Regions from separate parts of the Saccharopolyspora hordei genome, predicted to be linked through region 1. Evidence: riboswitches for the same ligand, from Rfam matches in the RefSeq annotation. Region 1 holds a riboswitch; each other region holds the start of a gene.
What was found. Region 1 has a riboswitch for cobalamin ahead of cobN (cobaltochelatase subunit CobN). Riboswitches for the same ligand answer to the same signal wherever they lie in the genome.

Region 1 (5,641 bases):
GAGGTCGGCCTGCGCGTGCGCGCGCACGAAGTTCTGCTCGTCCGGCTCGTCGAGCGCCGCGACCATGCGCACCGCGTCGTCGAGCAGCGCCACCACGTGCGGGAAGGCGTCCCGGAAGAAGCCGCTGATGCGCACCGTGACGTCGATGCGGGGGCGGCCCAGCTCCTCGAGCGGGACGACCTCCAGCCCGTTGACGCGGCGCGAGGCCTCGTCCCAGGTCGGCCGGACGCCGAGCAGCGCCAGCACCTCGGCGATGTCGTCGCCGGCGGTGCGCATCGCGCTGGTGCCCCACACCGACAGGCCGACCGAGCGCGGCCAGTCCCCGGTGTCGGCGCGGTAGCGGTCGAGCAGCGACTCCGCGATGGCCCACCCGGTCTCCCACGCCAGCCGGCTGGGCACGGCCTTGGGGTCGACGGAGTAGAAGTTGCGGCCGGTGGGCAGCACGTTGACCAGCCCGCGCAGCGGCGACCCGCTCGGCCCGGCCGGCACGTACCCGCCCTCGAGGGCGTGCAGCGTCGCGCTCAGCTCGTCGGTGGTGGCCGCCAGCCGCGGCACGATCTCGGTGGCGGCGAACTCCAGGACCCGCACGACCGCGTCGTTGCGCTCGCCCAGGACCTCGCGGCACACCTCGGCCGCCGCACCGGCGTCCCAGCCGCGGTCCTCCATGCCCTGCACCAGGCCGTGCGCGCGGGACTCGACGTCGTCGACCTGGTCGCGGGCGGCGCTGCCGTCCTCGGCGAGCCCGAGCGCCTCGCGCAGGCCCGGCAGCGCGGCGCTCTGCCCGCTCCACACCTGCCGGGCCCGCAGCATCGCGAGCACCAGGTTGACGCGGGCGTCGCCGGTCGGGGCTTCGCCGAGGACGTGCAGCCCGTCGCGGATCTGGGCGTCCTTGACCTCGCACAGCCAGCCGTCGACGTGCAGCAGCATGTCGTCGAACTCCGCGTCGTGCGGCCGCTCCTCCAGCCCGAGGTCGTGGTCGAGCTTGGCGGCCTGCATCAACGTCCAGATCTGGCTGCGGATGGCGGGCAGCTTCGCCGGGTCCATCGCCGAGATGGTGGCGTGCTCGTCGAGGAGCTGTTCCAGCCGGGCGATGTCGCCGTAGCTCTCCGCGCGGGCCATCGGCGGCACCAGGTGGTCGACGAGGGTGGCGTGCACCCGGCGCTTGGCCTGCGTGCCCTCGCCGGGGTCGTTGACCAGGAACGGGTAGATCAGCGGCAGGTCGCCCAGCGCCGCGTCCGGGGCGCAGGAGGCGGACAGGCCGGCGGTCTTGCCGGGCAGCCACTCCAGGTTGCCGTGCTTGCCCAGGTGCACCATGGCGTGCGCGCCGAACTCGTCGACCAGCCAGCGGTAGGCCGCCAGGTAGTGGTGGCTCGGCGGCAGGTCCGGGTCGTGGTAGATCGCGATCGGGTTCTCGCCGAAGCCGCGCGGCGGCTGCACCAGGAGCACGACGTTGCCCGCGCGCAGGGCGGCGAGCACGATCTCGCCGTCCGGGTCCTGGGAGCGGTCCACGAACAGCTCGCCGGGCGGCGGCCCCCAGTGCTCCTCGACGCCGGCGCGCAGGTCCTCGGGCAGCGTCGCGAACCACTCCGCGTAGCGGCGGGCCGGGATGCGCACCGGGTTGCCGCTCAGCTGCTCCTCGGTCAGCCAGTCGCGGTCCTGCCCGCCGGCGGCGATCAGCGCGTGGACCAGCGCGTCGCCGTCCTGCTCGGCGACCCCGGGCAGCGCGTCCGGGCCGTCCACCGGGCCGACGTCGTAGCCCTGCTCGCGCAGCGCCCGCAGCAGCCGCACCGCGCTGACCGGGGTGTCCAGGCCGACCGCGTTGCCGATCCGGGAGTGCTTGGTCGGGTAGGCCGAGAGCACCAGCGCCACGCGCTTGTCCTGCGGCGGCACGTGCCGCAAGCGGGCGTGCCGGACGGCGGTGCCGGCCACCCGGGCGGTCCGCTCCGGGTCGGCGACGTAGACCGGCAGGCCCTCGGAGTCGTTCTCCTTGAACGAGAACGGCACGGTGATGAGCCGGCCGTCGAACTCGGGCACGGCCACCTGCGTGGCCATGTCCAGCGGGGACAGGCCCTCGTCGTTGTCCTCCCAGGCGGCGCGGGTGCTGGTCAGGCACAGCCCCTGCAGGATCGGGACGTCCAGTTCGGCGAGCGCGCCGACGTCCCAGGCTTCGTCGTCGCCACCGGCCGAGGCGGTGGCGGGCTTGGTGCCGCCCGCGGCCAGCACGGTGACCACCAGCGCGTCGGCCTCGCGCAGCCGCTCCAGCAGCCCCGGGTCGGGGGTGCGCAGCGAGGCGCAGAACAGCGGTAGCGGCCGCCCGCCGGCGTCCTCGATGGCGTCGCACAGCGCGTGCGCGAACGCGGTGTTGCCCGCCACGTGGTGCGCGCGGTAGTAGAGCACCGCGACGGTCGGGCCGTCGGTGCGCCGCGGGGTGCGCTCCAGCACGCCCCAGGTCGGGGTCTCCACCGGCGGCTCGAAGCCGTGCCCGGTGAGCAGGACCGTGTCGGAGAGGAACCGGTGCAGCTGCGCCAGGTTCTCCGGGCCGCCGTGCGCCAGGTAGCGGTGCGCTTCGGCGCACACCCCGGCCGGGACCGTGGAACACTCCATCAGCTCGGCGTCCGGGGCCTGCTCACCGCCGAGCACGACCACCGGGCGCGGCCCGGCCAGCAGCGCGTCCAGCCCCTCTTCCCAGGCCCGGCGGCCGCCGAGCAGCCGCACCACGACGAGGTCGACGCCCTCCAGCAGCGGGGGCAGGTCGTCCACGCCGAGCCGGGCGGGGTTGCCGAGCCGGTAGTCGGCGTCCGCGGCTCGCGCGCTGAGCAGGTCGGTGTCCGAAGTGGACAGAAGCAGGATCATGCGGTTCGCTCCTCGGCTCGGCGGGCAGCGTCGTCGAACCAGGGCGCGAGCGCGCAGCGCATGACAGCACCTCTCTCGGGGTCCTCGCCCCGGTCGGCAGGTCACGGCGACCGGAGTCTCCTGGCTCCCGGATCAGCGCTCGCTCCGCCTTCCCGTCCGATGAGGACAGTGGCGTGGTGGAGTCCGCTCCCCGGTGACAGTGGCGGGACCGCGCCGGATTCGCACCGGCTTCCTCCGCTCGTCGCCGCGTGTTGTGACCACTCTCCGTGGCAGGGCGATCTTACGTCAAGCCGCGCGGGCATGATGCGCGTCGCACCGGCTCCGAGTTTGCGTCCGCAACTACCGGGGTCCGTAGGATCAGCCGGGTGTTGCCACGAGCCAGACCAGAGCGGGACCGGTGCCCCGGCGCGCTGCGGGTGCACGAGGCCGCCGACGGCGGGTTGGCCCGCATCCGCGTCCCGGGCGGCGCGCTCACCCCGCCGCAGGTCCGCGCGATCGCCGAGGTCGCGGCGCTGGGTGACGGCGGCCTGGAACTGACCTCGCGGGCGAACCTCCAAGTCCGCGGCCTCCCGGCCGGGGCGGAGCAGGAGCTCGCCGCGCGCCTGCGTGCCGCGGGCTTGCTGCCCTCGGCCACGCACGAGCGGGTGCGCAACGTCGTCGGCTCGCCGTCCGCGGACGGCCGCGAGCTCGTCGACGTGCGCGCGGTGGCCGCCGACCTCGACGCCGCCCTCTGCGCCACCCCCGCCCTGGCCGGCCTGCCCGGACGGTTCCTGTTCACGGTCGACGACGGCAGCGGGGACGTCAGCCCGCTCGGCGCCGACGTCGGCGTGCGCGCGCGGAGCGCGGACACCGTGGCGCTGCTGCTCGCCGGGGCGGAGACCGGGCTGCGGACGACCCCGCAGCAGGCCGCCGCGACCGCGGTCGCCGCGGCGCAGGCGTTCCTGGACGAGCGGGCGGCTCAGGGCTCCTCGGCGTGGCGGCTGGCCGAACTGGACGGTGGCGCCCAGCGGGTCGCCGCACGGCTGGGCACGGGCCTGACCCCCGCCGATCCGGCGCCGCCGACGGCCACGCACGCGCAGGTGGGGCGCGTGGTCCGGCCCGACGGCACGGTCTCCGCGGTGGCGGGCGCCCCACTGGGCCGCCTCACGCCGGACCAGGTGGATATCATCACCGCCGCGTCCGAGGCCGCCGGCGAACTGCGCTTGACGCCCTGGCGGACCCTCGTCCTGCCCGCGCTGCGGCCGGACGAGGCCGAGCGGTGGCTCTCGGACCTCGGCGCACGCGGACTGCTCGTGGACCCCGCCGCGGACGGGGTCGGGGTCACCACGTGCGCCGGTCGGCCCGGGTGCGCGAAGTCGCGGGCCGACGTCCGCGAAGACGCCCGACGCGCGGTGCGGGCCGGTGCGCTGCCGGTGCACTGGTCGGGGTGCGAGCGGCGCTGCGGCCGCCCACCGGGACGCGTCGTGGAAGTGCTGGCCACCGGCGTCGGCTACCAGGTCGGTCTCGACGGAGCGACGTGGACCTGCGCAGCCGACGTCGACCAGGTGTCCGCCGCGCTCGACGCGGCACGGAGGAAAGTGTGAACGACAACAGCCCGGCCACCCGCTACCGCGGGGTGCCCGAGTACGTCCGCGACGGGGCGGAGATCTACCGCCGCTCCTTCGCCACGATCCGCGCGGAAGCCCGCTTGGACGGCCTGCCCCCGGAGGTCGCCGGGGTGGCGGTGCGGATGATCCACGCCTGCGGCATGGTCGACCTGGTCGACGACCTCGCGTTCTCCCCGGGCGTGGTGACCGCGGCGCGCGAGGCGCTGCGCCGCGGCGCGCCGATCCTGTGCGACGCGGCGATGGTCGCCGCGGGCGTGACCCGGCGCCGCCTGCCCGCGGACAACCCGGTGGTCTGCACGCTGTCCGACGAGCGCGTCCCGGCGCTGGCCGCCGAGCTGGGCACCACCCGCAGCGCGGCCGCCCTGGAGCTGTGGCGCGACCGGCTGGCCGGGTCCGTGGTCGCGGTCGGCAACGCGCCCACGGCGCTGTTCCGGCTGCTGGAGATGGTCGAGGACGGTGCGCCGAAGCCCGCTGCGGTGCTGGGCCTCCCGGTCGGGTTCATCGGCGCGGCGGAGTCCAAGGACGCGCTGGCCGCGCACCCGAGCGGACTGGAACACCTGGTGGTGCGCGGTCGCCGCGGCGGCAGCGCCATGGCGGTGGCCGCCATCAACGCGATCGCGAGCGAGGAAGAGTGAGCAGCAACGGCACGCTCTACGGCGTGGGCCTCGGCCCCGGCGACCCGGAACTGGTGACGGTCAAGGCCGCCCGGCTGATCGAGCGGGCGGAGGTGATCGCCTACCACAGCGCCCGCCACGGTCGGAGCATCGCGCGGTCCGTCGCCGAGCCGTACCTGCGGCCCGGCCAGGTCGAGGAAGCCCTGGTCTACCCGGTGACCACGGAGACCACCGACCACCCGGGCGGCTACCAGGGCGCCATCGACGAGTTCTACGCCGAGTGCGCGGCCCGGCTCGCCGCGCACCTCGAAGCCGGGCGCGACGTGGTCCTGCTCGCCGAGGGCGACCCGCTCTTCTACGGCTCGTACATGCACATGCACAAGCGGCTGTCCGGCCGCTTCCGCACCGAGGTGGTGCCCGGGATCACCTCCATCAGCGGCGCCTCGGCGGCGCTGGGACGGCCGCTGGCGGAGCGCGACGAGACCTTCACCGTGCTGCCGGGCACGCTCCCGCCGGACGCCCTCGCCGAGCGGCTCGCCGCGACCGACGCCGCGGCGGTGCTCAAGC
Region 2 (5,641 bases), 3.8 Mb from region 1:
GGCGAGCCCCTGCGCCGCATCGGCCGCGGGGCCGGTCATCGAGGCTGCGATCTTCTGAGCTGCTGTGCGAGCCGCGTCGGCGTAGGGAGCGTCGGCGACCGCGAGCGCCGCGACCAGCGCCGAGGCCTCGTCGGCGGTGAAGCGGATCGACGGAAGCGTCATCGCCGGATCGATCGACCAGCCCCCCGCCACGCCCGGACGTGGTGCGCACCGGGAGGCCCGTCTCCAGCAACGCCTGGAGATCGCGCTGCACAGTGCGGGTGCTGACCTCGAACCGCGCCGCGAGGGAAGCCACGGTCAGCGGTCGCGGGGCCGCCGCGCGCAACTCCTCCACCAGCGCGTAGAGCCGATCAGTCCGGTTCACGGGCTCGACGCTACGCGCCCGCCAGGAAGTCCCGCTCGCGCTGCTTCTCCCGCTCGGTGATGGTCAACGGGAACAGGGTGAAACCGTGCATCGCGCCTGCGACGACGCCGAGCTGCACGGGCGCCGGCCACCGCGCCGCGAGGAAGAGCGAGTCGTCCAGCAGCGGGTCTTCGGTGCCGACCACGATCCGGGCGGGCGGCAGCCCGGTCAGGTCGGCGAACAGCGGCGAGATCTCCGGGTCGCGGCGGGCTTCCGGCCCCATCCCCGGTGTGAAGAGCTCGTAGCTGCGCCGCAGCGAGTCGGTGTTGCTCAGCAGCGGCCGGGAACCGAACGAGCGCTGACTCGGTGTCATCGACAGGTCGTACGGGCCGAAGGTCAGCTGGGCCGCCTGGTACGCGCCGGTGATGCCGTGCCGGTCGCGGAGGCGCAGCAGCGTCAGGACGCTCAGGTGGGCCCCGGCCGATTCACCGCCGATCAGCAGTCTTCGGGTACCGAACTCGGTGGCGGCGTGGTCCACCAGCCACCGGGCGACGGCTTCGCAGTCGTCGGGCCCGGCCGGGAAGGGATTCTCCGGCGCCAAGCGGTATTCCACGCTCACCACGGCCAACCGCGCCTCGACGGCCAGCTGCCACAACTTCTCGTCCTGCCCGTCCGCCGTGCCGAACACCCAGCCGCCGCCGTGGATGTGCAGGTACACGCCGTCGACGCGGTCCGGCACGAACGCCCGGACCGGCACACCCGCGACGACGCGGTCCTGCCCCTGCGGCAGGCGCACCGGCGGCGCGTCACCGCCGACCCGGTTGCGCCGCAGGAGTTCCAGCGACTTCGGCACCTCGCCGCGAGACGCCTCGAACCGGTCGTTGAACGCCGAGGTCTCGGCGAGGCAGTCCGCATCAGTGATCGTCATGCGCCGACGGTCGCACTCGCGCGCGACACCCCCGTGTCACCCTTCGCAGGTGAACTGGATCACGGGAGGGTGTTGCGGGCGGTGCGGTGAGTGGTGGGGAGTGCGCACCGCCCGCAACGCTCGTGGTCAGGGCAGGTCGCGGCGTGCCGCTCGCGCTGCGCTGACCAGGTTCTCCAGGGCCGGTTCGACCTCCGCGTAGCCCCGGGTCTTCAGACCGCAGTCCGGGTTGACCCACAGGCGGTCCGCGGGCACCGAGCGCAGGGCCGCGCGGAGCAGGTCGGTCATCTCCGCCGCGTCCGGCACGCGCGGCGAGTGGATGTCGTACACCCCCGGCCCCACGCCCCGGGCGAAGCCGACCGCGTTGAGGTCGTCGAGCACCTCCATCCGGGAGCGGGCGGCTTCGATGCTGGTGACGTCGGCGTCCAGCGCGACGATCGCGTCGATCACGTCGCCGAACTCCGAGTAGCACAGGTGGGTGTGGATCTGGGTGGAGTCGGCGACCCCGGAGGTGGCCAGGCGGAACGCCGACACCGCCCACCGCAGGTACGGCCCGTGCTCGGCCGCGCGCAGCGGCAGGAGTTCGCGCAGCGCGGGCTCGTCGACCTGGATCACCCGGATACCGGCCGCTTCGAGGTCCTGCACCTCGTCGCGGATGGCCATCGCGACCTGCGCGGCGGTGTCCGCCAGCGGCTGGTCGTCGCGGACGAACGACCAGGCCAGGATGGTGACCGGCCCGGTGAGCATGCCCTTGACCGGCTTCGCGGTGAGCTTCTGCGCGCAGGTCGCCCACTCCACCGTCATCGGTGCGGGCCGGAACACGTCGCCGTAGAGGATCGGCGGCCGCACGCACCGGGACCCGTAGGACTGCACCCAGCCGTTCGCGGTGCTGATGAACCCGTCCAGGTGCTCGGCGAAGTACTGCACCATGTCGTTGCGCTCCGGTTCGCCGTGCACCAGCACGTCGAGCCCGATCGCTTCCTGCAGCTCGACCACGCGCCGGATCTCGTCGCGCATCCGCTGGTGGTAGCTGGCCCGGTCGATGCGCCCGGCCCGGAACGCCGCGCGCGCCTTGCGGACGTCGCTGGTCTGCGGGAACGAACCGATCGTCGTGGTGGGCAGCGGCGGCAGCTTCAGGGACTTCTGCTGCGCCTCCCGCCGCTTCCGGTAGTCGCCGCGCTGCGAGTGCTCGGGTCGCAGCGAATCGAGCCGGGCGCGGACGCGGTTGTTGCGCACGCGCGCCGCCCCGGCCCGGTCGGCGATGGCGGCGCGGGCAGCGTCGAGCTCGTCGGCCACCGAGTCCCGGCCGTCCTTCAGCGCGCGCCCGAGCACGACGACCTCGCGGACCTTCTGCGCGGCGAAGGCCAGCCAGGACTTGATCTGCGGGTCGATGTCCTCGGTCTCGACGTCGTAGGGCACGTGCAGCAGCGAGCACGAGGTGCTCACGGCGACCTCTCCGGCCAGCCCCAGCAGCGTGGCCGCCGTGGTGAGCGCGCGGTCCAGGTCGGTGCGCCAGACGTTGCGCCCGTCCACGAGCCCGGCCACCAGCGTCTTGTCCCGCAGCCCCGGCACCCCGGACAGCGAATCCACAGCGGACGGCTCGGTCACCAGGTCCGCGCCGATCGCCTCCACCGGGGTGGCCGCCAGCACCCGCAGCGCCTCGCCGAAGTCGCCGAAGTACCCCGCCACCAGCAGTTCCGGCCGCGCGGACAACCCGCCCAGCTGCCGGTAGGCGTCGCCGAGCGCCTGCAGCTGCTCAGGCGTGCGGTCCGCGGCGAAGGCGGGCTCGTCGAGCTGCACCCACTCGGCCCCGGCGCGGTGCAGCTCGCGCAGCAGCTCGGCGTAGGCGTCGAGCAGTTCGGGCAGCTTGTCCAACGGGCGGAAGGGTTCCGGCGCGCCCGGCGCCGGTTTGGCCAGCAGCAGGAAGGTCAGCGGACCGACCAGCACCGGGCGCGTGGTCACCCCGGCCTCCAGCGCCTCGCGGTACTGCTCGACGGGCGTGCGGTCGGCCAGCGAGAACCGCGTGTCCGGGCCGATCTCCGGCACCAGGTAGTGGTAGTTGGTGTCGAACCACTTCGTCATCTCCAGCGGCGGCACCGCGGAAGCGCCGCGCGCCATCGCGAAGTAGGTGTCCAGCGGCCCGAGCCCCAGTTCGGCGTAGCGCGGCGGCACCGCGCCGAAGGTGACCGCGGTGTCGAGCACCTGGTCGTAGTAGGAGAACGTGTTGCCGGGCACCGAGTCCAGCCCGGCGTCGCGCAGCTGCCGCCAGGTGTCGATGCGCAACTCCCGGGCGGTTTCGCGCAGTTCCGCTTCGGTGGAGCGGTCGGCCCAGTAGCTCTCCAGCGCGCGCTTCAGCTCCCGCTTCGGCCCGATCCGGGGATATCCGAGCGCGGTCGATCCGATCTTGCCGGTCAAGTCCCTCACCTCGCGAGCTCGACATCAGGTGTGCCGAGGTCGTGCGGGCGCGGGCCAGCGGGCAGGCAGCAGCCGCTCGTCGGCCAGGTCCTCCCGCGAGACCTCGGACCGCGCCCACCGGTCGGCGGGCGCACCGGTGGCAGGTCTTCGGACTCGCGGGCGTTCTCCTGCTCGGAGGCTCCTACTGGCCGTCGCTTCCCAGGCCCTCCGGCCCAGTGCTCGATGACGGCGGTCGTTCCCGCTCACCGCTGCGGGGCAGTCCCGGATTCGCACCGGGTTCCCTCTTGCCTCGCCCACCCCCCGCAGGGGGCGGACGAACCACCAGCACGGCCAAGGCTATCGACCAGGACCCCGTTGGCAAGGCCCGTCCGACGTCCGGCCCCCGGCCACGGCCGGTGAAGTCGATCTACGCCGCGCTGAGATCCGCCCCACACCCGAACGGCCGAGATCACGTACAGCGGGGAAATCGAGAGGCCAATTGCGTTCTTCGACGGTGCCGCTGAGTTCGTCCGCCCGTTCTCACCCAGCGCCTCCAGCGCCACATCGCGCAATTCGTACCCAGCGTGGGGTGGTGGGCCGGGCGCGGGGAGGGGCGACGCCCGGCCCACCGGGGAGGTCCGGTGCCCGCGAGGTCGGGGGCAATCGGGCACCGGACCAGTTCAGGGGTCCGACCGGAGGCGGTGACGGCCGGTGGAGGCGGCTTCGCGTTGTCGCTCGGTCTCGACCTCCTCGATCAGCTGCCAGACGTTCAGCGCCCCATCACCAGCACCGCCGTGCTGCGCCCGCAGCGGGGGGATCAGCAGCATGCTCGCGATCAGCACGTTGACAAGCACCAGCGTGCTCACCTGAAGCCAGAACATCCCTGGTCACCCCTTGTTCGCTGAAGGTCGTGCTTGTGCAGGTCAGGTGTCGTGAGTGCGTAAACCGGCTCCAGCCGGTCTTTGCACTCACGACCACCGGGCGCTGATCCGCCGCCAGCAGTCCATGCAGGTGTCCTCGCGGATCCACTCCGACTCCGGCGCAAGCCGCTGCACCTGCCACGCCCCCCCGCAAAGTCGAAGATCAGAAAGATCGAGCTCGGGGACGTGCCGACCAAACGGGCCGAGCTCGACGCCTTGCTGCGGTTCTACGAGGCGTCGCAGGAGGACATCGACGAGATCAAAACCCTTGCGAAGGGCGCAAATCAGCGTGGCTGGTGGCAGGCCTGCCGCGGTGCAGTGCCGCGATGGTTCCGGCGTTACGTCGGTCTGGAATCAGCCGCAGTGGAGATCCGAACCTTCGAAACGGAGCTCATCCCAGGTCTGCTCCAAACGGAGTCCTACACAACCGCGATCATCGAGGCGCTGAACCCTGAACTCTCCGGCGAAGAACGCGACCGCCAAGTGAAGGTCCGAGCGGAGCGGCAAACGAGGCTCCTGCACGGTGGTCAAACTCGCCTGCTGGCAGTCGTGAGCGAGGGCGCGATCCGGCGCATGGTCGGCGGGCCGGAGGTCATGCGCGAGCAGCTCCGCTTCCTGCTCGAAGTCAGGGGGCCAGCGAAGCTCGAAGTCCAGGTCATTCCGAACGATGCTGGAGCACACCCGGCAACCGGGTTTCCGTTCGTCCTGCTCAGGTTTCCTAACGACGTGGCGCCGACACTCGCCCACACGGAAAGCCTCACGTCTGCCGCCTATCACGATCGCCAAGCCGACGTCGACACCTATACCCTCACGTTTGACCGCCTGCGGGCCGCAGCCCTGAGTCCCTCAGCCAGTGCAGCCCTGCTGGAGCAGGTGGTCAGCGAGTTGGAGAGTGTCTGACGAAAGGCGCGCGGCATGCACGGGTTAGACCGCGCCATCTGGCGTAAGAGCAGCCGGAGCGGAGGCAACGGCGGCAACTGCGTCGAGGTCGGGTTCGGCTTTGACGCAGTTGGGATTCGGGACACCAAGGATCGCGATGGTGGGCACTTAGCCGTCGCT
Region 3 (5,641 bases), 1.0 Mb from region 1:
GCGTCAGAGTTGCGCTCCACCAGCACCGCCCAGTCGCTGGCCGAGGGGGCCAGCCCGAGCCCGAGGAAGTTCGCCGAGGCCAGCAGGTACAGCACCAGGCTGAGCCGGGTCCCGGCGTCGACGAGGACCGGGCCCAGCACGCACCGCCCGACGTAGCCGAGGTGGATCCGCCACCACGGTTCGCCCTGCATCGCCATCGCCTCCACCGCCGCGCGGCAGCCGGGCGCCAGCGCGGCGCTGCGGACGAGGCGCACCACGGCCGGCAGCTGGAGCAGCGCGATGGCCAGCGCCAGCGGCGCCGCGCCCCGCCACCCGGCGGCGGCCAGCACCATGAGCACCAGCAGCCCGGGGAGCGCGAGCAGGAAGTCCAGCACCCGCAGCAGGGGCGTGTCGACGCCGCGGCTGGTGACCAGCAGCGCCAGCGGCACCCCGACCAGGTAGGACAGCAGCAGCGACGCCCCGGTCAGCGCGACCAGCGAGCTGCCGCCGCTGAGCGCGAGCGCAAGCACGTCGCGCCCCAGCACGTCGGTGCCGAGCGGGAACTGCGCGTCAGGTGGCCGCAGCGGCCCCGCCGCGGAGTCCACCGAGCCCGCCAGCAGCGGCCCGACCACCGCGGTCAGCCCGGGCACGCCGAGCAGCACCGCACCGACGACCGCCGTCACCGACCTCATGCGACCACCTCGCGCTGCGGGACGAGCCGGTGCGACACGACGTCGGCGACGAGGTTCACCGCGATCGTGGTGGCGGCGAACACGAGGGCGTAGCCCTGCACCGCGGGCAGGTCGCGGGCCATCACCGCGTCGACGAACCCGGAACCGGTGCCGGGCAGGGCGAACACCGCCTCCACGACCACGACCCCGCCGAGCAGCCCGTCCACCGCGCGGGCCAGCTGCTGCACCGCCGGGGCCAGCCCGTTGGGCAGCACGTGCCGGAACAGCACCGCGCGCTCGGGCAGGCCGTGCATCCGGACGTGCGTGGCGAAGTCGGCGCCGTCGGCCTCGGCCACGCCGACGCGGACCTGGCGTGCCAGCGCGCACAGCTGCCTGCACACCAGCACGCCGACCGGCAGCACGAGCACCGCGGGCTGCGCCAGCAGCTCCCAGCCGGAGGCGCCGGCCGCGGTGGCCGGCAGCCAGCCGAGCTGCAGCGAGAACAGCGCGACGAGCAGCAGGGCGAGGGCGAACTCGGGAACCGAGTCGAGCACCACGACCGCGCCGGTGAGCACCACGTCCAGCCGGGAACCGCGGCGCCGCCCCGTCACGACGCCGACCGCCACCGCGAGCGGGACCACCACCGCGAGCGCGAGCAGCGCCAGCACCGCCGTGGTGGCGAGCCCCCGGCCGATCTCCTCGGCCACCGGCACCCCGGTCAGCAGCGAGCGTCCCAGGTCGCCGTGCACCGCGCCGCCCAGCCATTCCAGGAACCGCTCCCACACCGGCCGGTCCAGCTGCAACTGCGCGCGCAGCACCGCCACCTGCTCCTCGGTCGCGTGCTCACCGAGCACGACCACCGCGGTGTCGCCCGGCAGCAGCGAGGTGAGCGCGAAGACGGCGACCGCCACCGCGACCAGTTGCAGCGCGGCGACCACCAGCCGCCGCAGCACCAGCACCGCCATCAGCCCAGCGCGGCCCGCTCGAACCGCGCCCAGTCCAGCGAGTTGGGTGGGGCCGCCCGCAGCCCGGACACCGAGCGCGACACCGCCACGTTCCAGTCGCTGAAGCCCCACACCAGCAGCCCGCTCTCGTCCCGCGCCAGGCGCTGGGCGTTCCCTAGCAGCCGGGCACGCTCGGCAGCGTCCACTGTGCTCAGCGCCCGGTGGAACAGCGCGTCGAACTCCGGCGACCGGTAGCCGGTGTAGTTGGCAGTGCCCGCACCGCTGCGCACCCGTTCCGCCAGGAACGTCGTGACGGGCAGCGACGCGGTCCGGGTGAGGGCGGCGACGCCGTGGGTGCGGATGTCGGAGAAGTACGTCTCCGCCGGGCCGATCCGCGGGGCGACCCGCAGCCCGATCTCGGACAGCTGCTGGGCGATGAGCGTCGCCGCCGATTCGAAGCAGGGGTCGACAGAGCTGGTGAGCAGGTCGACCGCGAGCCCTTCGGCCCCGGCCTCGCGCACCAGCGCCCGGGCGCGGTCGACGTCGCGCTCGCGCTGCGGGAGGTCCGGCGGGTAGTGCTCCAGGCCCTTGCCGAACAGGTCGTTGCCGACCTGCCCGTGCCCGTTCAGCGCGACCGCGACCAGCGCGTCGCGGTCCACACCGGACAGCGCGGCCCGCACCAGGCGCGGGTCGTGGAACGGGGGCCGGTCGACCTTGAGCGCCACGGCCTGCATGGTGCCGTGCGGCGCGGCGAGCAGCTCGGCCCGGCTGTCGCCCTGCACCAGCGCCGCGGAGTGCGCGCTGATGTCGTGCACGTAGTGCACCTGGCCGGACAGCAGCGCGGCGACGCGCGCGCTCTCGTCGTTGATCGGCACGAACTCCAGCTCGTCCAGCGTCGGCCTCCCGGCCCAGTGCCCGTCGAACCGGGTGAAGACGGCGGGCCGACCCGGCTGGAAGGAGACGAACCGGAACGGCCCGGAGCCGACCGGGGCGGTGAACTCGGTGGTGCCGGCCGGGACGATCTCGGTGGCCGGGGCGCCCCACGCCGAGGGGAACTCGAAGTTCGGGGCGCGCAGCACGAGTTCAAGCTCGGTGGCCGAGCGGGCCCGGCTGGCCGCGAAGTCCACGTCGAGGAACTGCTTGCGCGCCGGTGATGCCGTGGCGGGGTCGGCGATGCGGCGGTAGCTGTAGAGCACGTCCTCGGCGGTGACCGGGCGGCCGTCGTGGAAGCGGGCCTCGCGCAGGCGGATCGACCACCGCGTCCCGGTGGCGTCCGGCTCCCACCACTCGGCCAGCCGCGGCACGACGCTCATGTCGTCGGCGTAGCCGACCAGCGTGTCGAACAGCGCCTTCGCCCGGGCCTGGTCGACGAACAGCGAGCTGGTGTGCGGGTCGAGCGACTCCTCCCCGCCGCCGATCGGGAACGCCGCGCGCAACCGCCCGTCCGGTCCGCTCGCGGCACCACCGCAGGCGGTGAGCGAGGCGGCCGTGAGCGTGCCCAGGGCGCCCTTGAGCAGCGTGCGCCGGGTGACGGTGGTCATCGCTCCCCCTCCTCGGGCCGCACCTGGTCCGGGTCGGCGGCGCGGCGGTCGCGCGTGGTCAGGACACGGTGGACGGTCGTTCCCCGGCCGCGCCGCACGGCTGGGCGCAGCGGGGGCGGGGTGGGCTGGACGAGAGGCACAGGAGTTCTCCACGGATGGCGAGCGGGTCCGAGCGCACTGGGGCCTCGGCCGGGCACGGGCGCGGTCCGTCCGCAGTGGACGACCCACGGCGGGGAAGGCGTGCTGGTGCTACGTGGTGGGCAGCGTGGGGTGGTGCCAGCTGTGCCGGACGGCGAGATCGTGAGCAGCGCGCCGCTGCATGTTCCGCGTACCTCCTCCGGGGCTCCGCGACCCCGTGCGAATCGGCACGACGGCGTCAGTCTCCTGACTCGTGGATCGTCGCTGCGCGCCTGCCTTCCCACCGCGGCAGCGGCAGTGGCGCACGTGGCGGCAGCTCCCCACTCACAGTGGCGGGACCGTGCCGGATTCGCACCGGCTTCCTGCGCACCGTCGCATGAACTCCAGCGGCGACGGTGGCACCGGCGGGGACGGGTGTCAAGGGCGGTGGACGGAGATCACGCGCACCCCTGCCGGGCCAGTGCGCCGGGCGGCGGTGCCGACCTCTACCATCCGGAGGGTGGCCGCCTACGACTTCGACGCCTTCGAGCACCTGGACCCCTCGTCCCTGCCGCTGCGCCAGCAGCGGATCCTGGCCGCCATCCAGGACTTCGTGACCAGGCACGGGTACTCGCCGAGCACCCGGCAGATCGGCGACGCGGTGGGCCTGCGCTCGACCTCGTCGGTGTCGAAGCACCTGAACGCGTTGGAGGAGAAGGGGTTCCTGCGCCGCAGCCCGTCGGTGTCCCGCCCCATCGACGTGCGCGCGTTCCTCCAGCCGTCGGCGGTCCGCGAGGGCGACTCGGTGCCGGTGCCCGTGGTCGGCGACATCGCCGCCGGCACCCCGATCACCGCGGACGAGCACCTCGACGAGGTGATCGACCTGCCCCGCGAGCTCACCGGCCGGGGCACCGTGTTCGGGCTGCGGGTGCGCGGTGACTCGATGGTCGACGCGGCCATCTGCGACGGCGACATCGTGGTGGTGCGCCAGCAGCAGGAGGCCCACTCGGGGCAGATCGTCGCCGCGATGATCGACGACGAGGCGACGGTGAAGGTCTACCGCCGCCGCGGCGGTCACGTCCTGCTCGAACCCCGCAACCCGGCCTACGAGGTCATCGACGGTGACGACGCGGTCGTCCTCGGGGTGGTCGTCTCGGTCCTCCGCAGCGTCTGAGGTCCCGTCGGCGCGCTAGTCGCGGTCCAGCGCCGGGCGCTTGGGGTCGAAGGTCCAGCCCGGGACGAGGTGCTGCATCGCCGCCGCGTCGTCGCGGGACCCGAGGCCGTGCTCCAGGTGGAGCTGGTGGGCCGCTTCGACGCGGTCGAGGTCCAGCTCGACGCCCAGGCCGGGGCGGTCGGGCACCTCGATGCGCCCGTCGGTGATGCGCAGCGGCTCCCGGGCGATGCGCTGGCCGTCCTGCCAGATCCAGTGCGTGTCGATCGCGGTGATCTCGCCGGGCGCGGCCGCGGCGACGTGGGTGAACATCGCCAGCGACACGTCGAAGTGGTTGTTGGAGTGCGAACCCCAGGTCAGGCCCCAGTCGTGGCAGAGCTGCGCCACCCGCACCGACCCGCTCATCGTCCAGAAGTGCGGGTCGGCCAGCGGGATGTCCACCGCGTCGGCGCGCACCGCGTGGTGCAGCTGCCGCCAGTCCGTGGCGACCATGTTGGTGGCGGTGCGCAGCCCCGTCGCGCGGCGGAACTCCGCCATCGTCTCGCGACCCGAGCAGCCGGCCTCGGCGCCGCACGGGTCTTCGGCGTAGGCGAGGACGTCGCGCAGCGCGCGGCCGAGGTCGATCGCGGTGGCCAGCGGCCACGCGCCGTTGGGGTCGAGGGTGATCCGCGCGTCGGGGAACCGCCGCGCCAGCGCGGTGACCGCCTCGGCCTCGACCGGCCCCGGCAGCACCCCGCCCTTGAGCTTGAAGTCGCGGAACCCGTAGCGCCGCTGCGCCGCCTCCGCCTGGCGCACGATCGCCTCCGGTGTGAGGGCTTCCTCGTGGCGCAGCCGCAGCCAGTCGTCGTCGGGCTCGTCCGCCGGGCTCCGGTAGGGCAGGTCGGTGCGCTCCCGGTCACCGACGAAGAACAGGTACCCGAGCACCGGCACGTGGTCACGCTGCCGGCCGTCACCGAGCAGCTCGGCCACCGGCACCTCCAGGTGCTGGCCGAGCAGGTCGAGCATCGCCGATTCCAGCGCGGTGACCGCGTGGACCGTCACGCGCTGGTCGAAGGTCTGCACCCCGCGGCCGCCCGCGTCGCGGTCGGCGAACCGGGTGCGGACCGCGGTGAGGACCGCACGCACCCGGCCCACCGGCTGGCCGACGACCAGCTCCGCGGAGTCCTCGAGGGTGCGGCGGACCGTTTCCCCGCCGGGCACCTCGCCGACCCCGGTCCG

Region 2: it holds a riboswitch for cobalamin, as region 1 does, so the genes downstream of both, metE (5-methyltetrahydropteroyltriglutamate--homocysteine S-methyltransferase) here and cobN (cobaltochelatase subunit CobN) in region 1, are expected to answer to the same signal.
Region 3: it holds a riboswitch for cobalamin, as region 1 does, so the genes downstream of both, HNR68_RS14025 (ABC transporter substrate-binding protein) here and cobN (cobaltochelatase subunit CobN) in region 1, are expected to answer to the same signal.

What each region holds. Positions count from the first base shown of each region.
Region 1 covers NZ_JACCFJ010000001.1:1,996,980-2,002,620, forward strand. Annotated here, with positions in the region: gene cobN (cobaltochelatase subunit CobN) at 1-2,853, opposite strand, end outside; cobalamin riboswitch at 2,967-3,088, opposite strand; gene HNR68_RS09415 (precorrin-3B synthase) at 3,219-4,436, shown strand; gene HNR68_RS09420 (precorrin-8X methylmutase) at 4,469-5,095, shown strand; gene HNR68_RS09425 (precorrin-2 C(20)-methyltransferase) at 5,092-5,641, shown strand, end outside.
Region 2 covers NZ_JACCFJ010000001.1:5,778,031-5,783,671, forward strand. Annotated here, with positions in the region: gene HNR68_RS26405 (helix-turn-helix transcriptional regulator) at 1-162, opposite strand, end outside; partial or broken gene HNR68_RS27755 (HTH domain-containing protein) at 200-364, opposite strand; gene HNR68_RS26410 (alpha/beta hydrolase) at 375-1,271, opposite strand; gene metE (5-methyltetrahydropteroyltriglutamate--homocysteine S-methyltransferase) at 1,398-3,683, opposite strand; cobalamin riboswitch at 3,805-4,021, opposite strand; gene HNR68_RS26420 (hypothetical protein) at 4,343-4,528, opposite strand; gene HNR68_RS26425 (DUF5753 domain-containing protein) at 4,769-5,482, shown strand; gene HNR68_RS26430 (DUF397 domain-containing protein) at 5,498-5,641, shown strand, end outside.
Region 3 covers NZ_JACCFJ010000001.1:3,007,916-3,013,556, forward strand. Annotated here, with positions in the region: gene HNR68_RS14015 (ABC transporter permease subunit) at 1-671, opposite strand, end outside; gene HNR68_RS14020 (ABC transporter permease) at 668-1,615, opposite strand; gene HNR68_RS14025 (ABC transporter substrate-binding protein) at 1,615-3,135, opposite strand; cobalamin riboswitch at 3,491-3,662, opposite strand; gene lexA (transcriptional repressor LexA) at 3,773-4,426, shown strand; gene HNR68_RS14035 (enolase C-terminal domain-like protein) at 4,442-5,641, opposite strand, start outside.